Regions from separate parts of the Amycolatopsis sp. NPDC052450 genome, predicted to be linked through region 3. Evidence: riboswitches for the same ligand, from Rfam matches in the RefSeq annotation. Region 3 holds a riboswitch; each other region holds the start of a gene.

Region 1 (3,267 bases), on a different contig from region 3:
GCATCACGGAAGCCGTTACACGGCACCGGACTTCCTCAACGCCGTCGCGCCGAGGGTGGCGTTGGTGAGTGTCGGAGCCGGAAACACCTACGGCCATCCGAACAAGTCCACTTTGGACAATCTGGCCGCGGTCGGGGCGTCGATCGCCAGAACGGACAAGGACGGCGACACCGCGGTCGTCGCGGACGCACGGGGACTTGCCTTGCTGCGCCGGGGTGAGCCCCGCGGCCCGCCTCGTTCTTGAGGCGGGCCGGGCGGGGAACTCAGATGCCGAGCGCTTCGCGGACCGCGTCGGCCGAGGCGCCGACGGTGGCCTTCGGACCGATCTTGCCCTCGACGGCGTCGAGGGTCTTGAGGCCGTCACCGGTGATCAGCAGGACGATCTCCTCGTCCGGGTTGAGCTTGCCGGTCTCGATGAGCTTCTTGGCCGTCGCGACGGTGACCCCGCCGGCGGTCTCGGTGAAGACGCCCTCGGTGCGGGCGAGCAGCCGGATGCCCTCGACGACCTCTTCGTCGGTGACGTCTTCGATCGCGCCGCCGGTGCGGTTGACCACATCGAGGACGTAGGGGCCGTCGGCCGGGTTACCGATCGCCAGCGACCGGGCGATCGTGTCCGGCTTGACCGGCTGGACGACGTCGTGGCCCGCGCGGAAGGCCGCCGAGACAGGGGAGCAGCCGGTGGCCTGCGCGCCGAACACCTTGTACGGCGTCTCGTCGACGAGGCCGAGCTGCCCGAACTCGCGGAAACCCTTGTCCACCTTGGTGAGCTGGGAACCGGAGGCGATCGGCACCACGATCTGGGAGGGCAGCCGCCAGCCGAGCTGTTCGGCGACCTCGAACGCCAGCGTCTTGGAGCCTTCGGAGTAGTAGGGCCGGACGTTCACGTTGACGAACGCCCAGCTCTCCTGCTCGGCGGCGAGCTGGGTGGCGAGCCGGTTCACGTCGTCGTAGTTGCCGTCGACCGCGATCAGGTCGCCGTCGTACACGGCGGTGGTGAGGATCTTCGCGCGCTCGAGGGTTTTCGGGATCAGCACGACCGACCGCCAGCCGGCGCGGGCCGCGGCGGCGGCGACGGCGTTGGCCAGGTTGCCGGTCGACGGACAGGCGAGTACGTCGAAGCCGAATTCGCGGGCGGCGGCCAGCGCGACGGCGACCACACGGTCCTTGAACGAGTGCGTGGGGTTGCCGGTGTCGTCCTTGACCCAGACCTTCTTGACACCCAAGGCTTTCGCGAGCCTGTCGGCCTGGATGAGCCGGGTGGCGCCGGGTTCGGTGTTGGGGATCTCTTCGACGTTCGACGGAACGGGAAGGAGTTTCTTGTAGCGCCAGATGTTCTTCGGCCCGGCCTCGATGTCCTCGCGGCGCACGCGGCCGAAGTCGTAGGCGACTTCGAGCGGCGAGAAGTCCTCGGCGGAAACGAATTCGGGGGCGAGCGGCTGCCGGTGTCCCTCTTCCTTCGACACCAGTTCGACGGCCGGTCCGAGATCCGGGGTCTTGGTGGTGGAGGTCGTGCCGAGGGTTGCGGTCATCGCGAGGTCCTTTCCTCATCTGCCCCGCCGTGGCGGGCCGGAATTGGCACCGTGTTCGTCAGCTATCCCGCGATCGCGGAATGACAGGCTGACGCCGGTTGCCGGGGCTTCGTCGGGCCGTTCCCTCTGCCCCTCTGGATGAGCGGTATTCGATTGTCGGCACGCGTGTCATCGCGTCGCCTCGCCAACACCGTACGACATGAGCCTCAGGTGGGGCCACCGTGCCCGGAACACATCACCGGACAAAGCACACGAGAGGACGAGTGGCAGGATCGTCACCGTGACGACGCAAGCTTCCGCCCCATCGCCGCTGGTCCTGGTTCTCGGTGAGGAAGAGCTGCTGATCGAACGCGCGGTCCGCGGCGCTTCGGACGCGGCCAAAGCCGCCGATCCGACGGCGGATCTCACCCGGATCCGGGTGTCGGACCTCACAGTCCCGGCGCTAGCGGAGATGGTCAGCCCTTCGCTGTTCGCCGAAGGCAGGGTGATCGTCCTCGAATCGGCACAGGACATTTCACAGGAGCTCGCCGACGGGGTGATGGCCTACGTCAAGGCGCCCGCCGACGGCATCGTGCTCGTCGTGGTGCACAGCGGAGGCGGTCGGAGCAAGGCCGCGAAGGCGCTCCCCGCCGCCTTGAAGAAGGCGGGGGCGGAGGTCGTCGAATGCCCGAAGCTGACCAAGGCCGCTGAGCGGGAATCCTTTGTCCGCAACGAGGTCCGCCGGGTCGGCGGGAAGATCGACGGGGCGGCCGTGCTCGCGCTGATCGACGCGGTCGGCTCGGATCTGCGTGAGTTGTCGTCGGCCGCGACCCAGCTCGTCGCGGACGCGGGCGGAACGGTCGACGAGCAGGCGGTCCGCCGCTACCACCGGGGCCGCGCGGACGTGAACGGATTCGCCGTCGCCGAAAAGGCCGTCGCCGGTGACAAGGCCGCGGCGCTCGAGTCGCTGCGCTGGGCGATGCAACTGGGCGTGCCGCACGTGCTGGTCGCCGACGCTCTTGCCGACGCGGTCCGGACGATCGCGCGGGTGTCCGGCGCCGGTCGCGGGAATCCGAACCAGATGGCGGGCGAACTGGGGATGCCGCCGTGGAAGGTACGCAAGGCGCAGGGGCAGGCCCGCGGCTGGGGTCAGGACGGTCTCGCCACCGCGATGCGGGTGGTCGCCCGGCTCAACGCCGAGGTCAAGGGGGTCGCGGCCAACCCGGAGTACGCGTTGGAACGCGCCGTGCTCGAGGTCGTCGACGCCCACGGCACAAGCCGCTGAACATGGCGAAGGGCCCCAGCGACGCGAGTCGCCGGGGCCCTTCGAAAGCCGATCAGAGAGAGTTCGCGCGCTTCGCGAGCGCGGACTTCTTGTTGGCGGCCTGGTTGGCGTGGAGAACGCCCTTGGTCACAGCCTTGTCCAGCTTCTTGGCGGCGTCCCTTTGCAGCTCCAGGGCCTTGGCCTTGTCGCCGGCGTCGGCGGCCTCGCGGAACTTGCGGATCGCGGTCTTCACCGAGGACCGGATCGCCTGGTTGCGCTGACGCGCCTTCTCGTTGGTGGTGATGCGCTTGATCTGCGACTTGATGTTGGCCACGGGGGCGCTCCTCTTGAATCTCTCGGTGGTTTCGCCGCCGCGCTGTGACTGGCCCTGCATGCTCGTGAGAGCGGCGCGGGTTTCCTCCATGACGGAATGCCACACGACGGTGAAAGGCAAGCTTAACAGCCGCCCCGGGGCCGCTCACGGCCGCCTGGGAG
Region 2 (3,267 bases), on a different contig from region 3:
CCCAGCGCGGTTCCGCCGTAGAGCGCGAAAGGAACATCGCTGCCGAGCTTCGCGGCGATACCCGCCAGCTCGTCTCTGGAGATGTCGAGCTTCCAAAGCGACGCGAGGCCCACCAGGGTCGCGGCCGCGTCGGCGCTGCCACCGGCCATCCCGCCCGCTACCGGGATGCCTTTGCGCAACACCACGCGGACCTTGGACTCGGCGTCCGCCTTGCCGGCGTGGGCCGCCAGTGCCTGCGCCGCCTTCCAGGCGAGGTTGTTGGCCCCTGTCGGTACGACACCTTCACCTTCGCCGTAGACCTCGACGCCTGGGTCTTCAGTGACCGCGACGGTCACCTCGTCGGTCAGGGAAAGCGCCTGGAACACGGTCACCAGCTCGTGGTAGCCATCCGGGCGTACGTCACCGACCGACAGGTGCAGGTTGACCTTGGCGGGGACCCTGACGGTCACTGGGGGCGGTACGACGGCGAGCACCAGTCAAGACTACGTGGCCGCTCCACTTGTGCTGTCACCAGGAGAAAAGAGAACGGGACGGGTCACACACGAAACGGGCCGCCCGGACAGCTTTCGTCCTGGACGGCCCGTTCGCGGAGGAATCAGGCGGCGACGCCCTGCGGTCCGCGGACCGGGTGGGTCACGTGGCCGCCGCGTTCGGCGATCCAGGCGAGCGCGGCGTCGGCGCGCTCACCGCGCACACCGAGGCGGAACCGGCCGACCGGCGTGTCACCGATCCGGGTCAGACCGCCGCCGATGGTGGCGAGTTCGACGTCGAAGCGACCGGCGGCTTCCGGCAGCAGCGCACCGACCGAAGCGAAGCCGACGAGCACGACGTCCACCGCGCGGTCGTACTTCGAGGCCTGCGTCCGCCCGGTCTCGATCGCGGGAAGCAGCGCCTGCGCGGTCCGGCTGTTCGGGTCGGAGACCAGGTCGAGCACGGTTCCCCGTTCGATGATCGCCCCGGCCTCCAGTACCGCGACGTCATCGCAGACACGGCGGACCACGCCGGCGTCGGGAGTGGTGAGCAGCACGGTGACTCCGAGCTCGGCACGCGCCCGGTCGAGCACGGTCAGAACCGCGCCGGACTCTTCGGGCTGCACACCCGCGGTCGGGTCGTCGGCCAAGAGCACGGACGGCCCGGCGGCGAGGGCCTTGGCGATGGCCACCCGGCGCAGCTGCCCTTCGGTCAGGTCGCCGGGCCGCTGCCCCGCCCGGGGGGTGAGCCCGACCAGGTCGAGCAGGTTGCCGACCCGGTTGCGACGCTGCGGACCGTCGAGGCCGAGCTGTTCGAGCGGCGAAGCGATGTTGCCGGCGATGGTGCGCTCGGCGAGCAATTCCGGTTTGGTGCTCACGACACCGACCTGGCGGCGGATCTCGCGCAGGCGACGTCCGTCGAGGGTTCCGGTGTTGAGGCCGTCGAGCCGGACGACGCCGCGGTCGGGGCGCTCCTGCAGGCCGATGCAACGAGCGAGGGTCGACTTGCCGGAGCCGGCCGGACCCACGACTCCGAACAGCGAGCCCGCTTGGATGTCCACGCTCACATCGCGCAGGGCGACGACGGGATTTCCGTTGAGGGGAAAGGATTTGGACAGGTTTTCGACAGTGATCACGAAGGGCTCCATGCACATGGGGCGCTGCATCTTTCGAGCGCGCCGACCGTCACCGAGTAACCGTCCGGAACGGACGGATTCAGAGATAAGGGAAAGAACTCAGGCAGTAACGGTGGAGCGTCGACACGCACTTACCGTGCGGCGACCTTCATCGACAACGCGTCGCCTGGTCAGCAGGAGCGGGTGGGTGACCCTGTTCATTAGGCACAGCCTCCATCGGTCCTGGCTGTAGCACCTGCCCTGTGGAGGGTGGTTGCTGCGACTTCGGCGAGCCAGGTCTCTCAGTCGCTCGGGATGGTTCACTGAGTAAAACCGATCCCACTGGATGAAAGCAAGCGCGTAGGCGCAGATCACACGCCTGGTCGCGTCCACCATACAGGATCCGCTGTCCATAATATGAGACAGCGACAGTGGTGCGTGGACTTCGACAGCGACGCTGCCTGCTAAGACGGGTCGTGCTCAGGCAGATCGAGAAGAGGACTTACGCACTCGTGCTGACCTTGACCAACTCGCGTCGGCGCGGTGCCGGTCACATCTGCCGCGGTCGGTCAGACGGCCGCGGCGGCGATCCGAGCGAACTCGTGCACGTCCAGCTGCTCCCCGCGGGTCTTGGGGTCGATCCCCGCCTTTTCGAGCAGCTCCCCCGCGCGTTCGGCGGAACCGGCCCATGACGCCAACGCGGCACGCAAAGTCTTCCGCCGTTGGGAGAAGGCGGCGTCGACCACCGCGAACAGCCGCTCCCGGTCGACGGATGCCACCACTTCGCCCCGCTCGAAAGCGACCAGTGCGGAGTCCACATTCGGAACCGGCCAGAACACCGCACGGGGCACCGCGGCGACCTTGCGTGTCTTCCCGTACCACGCCAGTTTGACGCTGGGCACGCCGTAAGTACGGCTCCCCGGCCCTGCCGCCATCCGATCCGCGACCTCGGTCTGGACCATCACTAGGCCGCTGGTCAGCGACGGCAGCTCGGCGAGCAGGTGAAGCACGACGGGAACCGCGACGTTGTACGGCAGATTCGCGACGAGCGCGGTCGGCTGCGCGGGCAGGTCGTCCGCCGTGATCCGCAAAGCGTCCGCACCGACGACCTTCAGTCTTTCGGCCCCGCCTCGTTCGGCCACGGTGTCCGGCAGTCGCTTCGCCAGCACGGGATCGATCTCGACCGCGACGACCTCGGCACCGGTCGCGAGCAGTCCGAGGGTCAGCGAGCCGAGGCCCGGCCCGACTTCCAGCACGACATCACCTTCGCCGATCCCGGAAAGATCGACGATGCGGCGCACGGTGTTGGGATCGTGCACGAAGTTCTGGCCGAGCTTCTTGGTCGGACGTACGTCCAGCTCGGCCGCAAGCGCCCTGATCTCCGCAGGGCCGAGCAGTTCAGTCACCCGACGATCGTAGTCAGCCGCGGCAAGCGACGATCGGCCGGTGGACGACGTCGTACTCGAAGGTGAGAAAGTCCGGCTGCGCGACTGGCGGCCATCCGATCTTTCATCACTCGAAGACCTGCTCGATCCCGCGCGGCCTTGGCACAAGACCAACGGGCCCTACTTCGGCACCCCGGCCGCGGCCGCTGTCGCATCCACGGCGGTCGAACTCACGACCACCAAGGCCGAACGGCCCGATCCCCGCGCCGGCCTCGCCGTATGCGACCTGACCGACGG
Region 3 (3,267 bases):
CTGTTCGCCTCGCCGAGCAGGATCCTCGAAAGCCTGGTCCAGGGCCTGGTCGCGGGCGCGGTCGTGCTGTTGCTCGCCCGTCCGTTGTCGGTGGTGCTCGCGGCGCTGCCGTTCAAGATCCCCTGGCGAGAACAGGTGTTCCTGTCCTGGGCGGGCTTGCGCGGGGCGGTCCCGATCGTGCTCGCGCTGATCCCCCTGTCGTCGGGGGTGCCCGGCGCGCAGGAACTGGTCGACGCGGTGTTCGTGCTGGTCATCGTGCTGACGCTGCTCCAGGGCGCGACGCTGACGCCGCTCGCGCGCGTGCTCGGGCTCGCCCAGCACGCCGAAGCGCACGAGATCGACGTCGACTCCGCCCCACTCGACGAGATGGGCGCGGAACTCCTGCAGGTCAGGATCAACGCCGGATCCAAGATGCACGGCGTCTACCTGGCCGAACTACGGCTGCCCATCGGGGCGACGATCAGCCTCCTCGTCCGCGACGGCACCGGCTTCACGCCCAACAAGAACACCCGGCTCCAGGAACGGGATCAGTTACTCGTCGTGACCACCGTCGAAGTCCGTGACGCGGCCGAGCGCCGCCTGCGGGCCGTCGACCGCGCCGGACGCCTCGCCAGGTGGAAAGGCGAATCCGGCCAGTAGTTCACGGCCCGGCACCAGCTGTTCGTCGGTTGATCTCAGAAACTTCTTCCCTTTCGCCCTCCTTTTGGATTACTTTCCCGGCAATCGACTCCATCGAATGGGTGAGTGTCGCGGGATAAGGAGTACACAAGGTGACGAAACTTCCTGTGCGGTTCGCCGGTTTGGGGGTCGCTGCGGCACTCGTCGGGGTGGTTCTCACCGCCCCGGCGGCGACAGCGGCCGGCGCCTTTCCCGTGTTCGGGCTGCCCTTCGAAACAGGCCAGTCGGTCTACTCGGCGGGGGTCCACTCGGACAACGGGACGTCCGGCGTGAAGAACGCCATCGACTTCAGCCCCGGCGACCGGACCGTTCGCGCCCCGCTCGCGGGCACGGTCCGGATCCAGCACTGTGACGGCGGCGACTGGGTGACCGTCGACCACGACGGCGGCTGGCGGACCGGGTACTACCACCTGGAAGGCATCGCGGTCACCGACGGCCAGAAGGTCGCCCCTGGTGACGCCCTCGGCCGGACCGGTAACGCGCTGCCGTGCGGTGGCGGCAGCACCGGCGCCCACGTGCACTTCACCCTGTGGACGCTGCCCGCGGCCGCCGCGCAGGGCGGCGACTCGCGCGACTTCGGCGTCGGCGCGGGCAACTGGAACGGCATGTCCTACGACGAGGTCTCGACCGAGGTCGCGGAGGCCTACGGCGAGACCGTCGACGGCAAGACCTTCGGTGGCTGGCAGTTCACCGCGGGCACCGATCAGTACACGGGGACCGCGACCGAGGTGTCCTCCCGCGCGATCGTCCCTCTTCCCGGCCGATTCCGCGTCTGACCTCCCGCAATTCGGCACCTGATTGCGATAGTTCGCGGCCCGGACCATCGCAATCAGGTGCCGAATTGCGGGCTCCCTCGCTTGCGCGAGCACGTGAGCGGCGTCTCAAGATGCGGACGAGGGGTGGCTTGATCGCCGGTGTATCGGCTAACTTCGTCCGTAGGTCACGAGTGTCAGCGTCAAGCCCCGGCTAGCTGACCGGCAACCCTCCTTCCGCGGTGGGGTGCCCCGGGTGAGGACCTGGCTCGTCGCGTGGTGCGACGGGCAAGCGCGGGATCCTCGTCGGGTCCCCTGGCCCGGAGGATGACGATGACTCTCGCTCTCGAACGCACGAACGCCCCCGCCGCTGTCGCGGAAACCGTTGCCACGCACGAAATCCCGACGGTCGCGTGTGCCGATCTGCGGGTCCCGCTGGTGACCGGCGGCGATATCGGATACGCGAATCTCGATCACGCGGCGAGCGCCCCCTGTCTGGACAAGGTGCGGGCCGCCGTCGACGAATTCCTGCCCTGGTACGCCAGCGTGCATCGCGGCGCCGGGTTCGCTTCGCAGATCTCCACCAAGCTTTACGAGCGCACGCGCGGGATCGTGCGCGACTTCGTCGACGCGCGGTCGACCGACGCCGTCGTGTTCACCCGCAACACCACCGATTCCTTCAACCTTCTCGCGCGCAGCCTGCCGAAGCACACGTCGGTCGTCGTGTTCGACACCGACCACCACGCCGCGCTGCTGCCGTGGAAGGGTCCGAATGTTCGCCGGATCCAGACCCCTCGCACCCGGCTCGCCGCGGTGTCCGCTGTGGACGAAGCGCTCGCGGACTGCCCGCAGGGCCCGCGGCTGATCGTCATCACCGGCGCGTCCAACGTGACCGGGGAACTGTTGCCGGTCAAGGAGATCGCCGCCGTCGCGCGGCGGCACGGCGCCCGGATCGCGCTCGACGCGGCGCAGCTCGCCCCGCATCGGAAGATCTCGGTGCGTGAACTGGACGTCGACTATGTCGCGCTCTCGGGCCACAAGCTGTACGCGCCTTTCGGTGCGGGCGCGCTGATCGGCCGCGCCGACTGGCTGCGCGCCGCCCAGCCGTACCTCGCCGGCGGCGGCGCGACGAAGCTCGTCAACCGTGACTCCGAAAACCTCGGCGTGGTCTGGAATTCCGGCCCCGAGCGACACGAAGCCGGTTCCCCCAACACCGTCGGCGTGTACGCGCTCGGTGTCGCCTGCCAGACGCTGGCCGGGAACTGGGACGGGATCGTCGCCCACGAGGACGAACTGCTGGCGCGGCTGCGTCGCGGTCTCGCCGCCGTTCCCGGATTCGCCGAACTGCGGCTGTTCGACGCGCCGGTCGACCGGGTCGGCACGCTCAGCTTCGTCGTCGACGGTTTCGACCCTGGCTGGCTCGCCGCGGTCCTTTCGGCGGAGTACGGCATCGGCGTGCGGGACGGCGCGTTCTGCGCGCACATCGCCACCAAACGGCTGATCTCCGCCGCCGGTTCGACCGGGCAGCAGGCCGTCCGGGTCAGCCTCGGCCTCGGCAGCACCACCGAACACGTGGACCGGCTCGTGCTGGCGCTGCGCCAGATCGTCGCCCGCGGCGCCCGCTGGCAGTACGAGAAGCCCGAGGGCCGTTGGGTCCCGGAGAACGATCCGCGGGAACTGCCCCCGTTCTGCGCCTGACCCACTAGCCTCTCCCCGCATGGGGAACGAGCGACCGCGTTACTGGTTTCCGCTGGCGTTGCTGGGATTCGCCCAGCTGGCGGTGGTGGCCCTGTCCTACGGCGGAAGGGGATCCTGGGGCTGGTTCGCCTACGCGCCC

What was found. A riboswitch is a leader RNA that binds a small molecule or an ion and turns the genes downstream of it on or off. The one in region 3 is predicted to bind S-adenosylmethionine.
Region 1: another riboswitch for S-adenosylmethionine. It lies ahead of thrC (threonine synthase); the one in region 3 lies ahead of ACIHAO_RS22865 (aminotransferase class V-fold PLP-dependent enzyme).
Region 2: another riboswitch for S-adenosylmethionine. It lies ahead of ACIHAO_RS14800 (methionine ABC transporter ATP-binding protein); the one in region 3 lies ahead of ACIHAO_RS22865 (aminotransferase class V-fold PLP-dependent enzyme).

Annotation. Positions count from the first base shown of each region.
Region 1 is NZ_JBIUAQ010000021.1:82,677-85,943, reverse strand. Features, by position in the region: partial or broken gene ACIHAO_RS28970 (ComEC/Rec2 family competence protein) at 1-244, shown strand, start outside; gene thrC (threonine synthase) at 264-1,529, opposite strand; SAM riboswitch class I at 1,542-1,674, opposite strand; gene holA (DNA polymerase III subunit delta) at 1,810-2,793, shown strand; gene rpsT (30S ribosomal protein S20) at 2,846-3,106, opposite strand.
Region 2 is NZ_JBIUAQ010000007.1:158,839-162,105, reverse strand. Features, by position in the region: gene ACIHAO_RS14805 (4-(cytidine 5'-diphospho)-2-C-methyl-D-erythritol kinase) at 1-473, opposite strand, end outside; gene ACIHAO_RS14800 (methionine ABC transporter ATP-binding protein) at 596-1,606, opposite strand; SAM riboswitch class I at 1,817-1,907, opposite strand; gene rsmA (16S rRNA (adenine(1518)-N(6)/adenine(1519)-N(6))-dimethyltransferase RsmA) at 2,155-2,991, opposite strand; gene ACIHAO_RS14790 (GNAT family N-acetyltransferase) at 3,032-3,267, shown strand, end outside.
Region 3 is NZ_JBIUAQ010000013.1:167,738-171,004, forward strand. Features, by position in the region: gene ACIHAO_RS22855 (potassium/proton antiporter) at 1-639, shown strand, start outside; gene ACIHAO_RS22860 (M23 family metallopeptidase) at 771-1,454, shown strand; SAM riboswitch class IV at 1,617-1,731, shown strand; gene ACIHAO_RS22865 (aminotransferase class V-fold PLP-dependent enzyme) at 1,764-3,128, shown strand; gene ACIHAO_RS22870 (hypothetical protein) at 3,148-3,267, shown strand, end outside.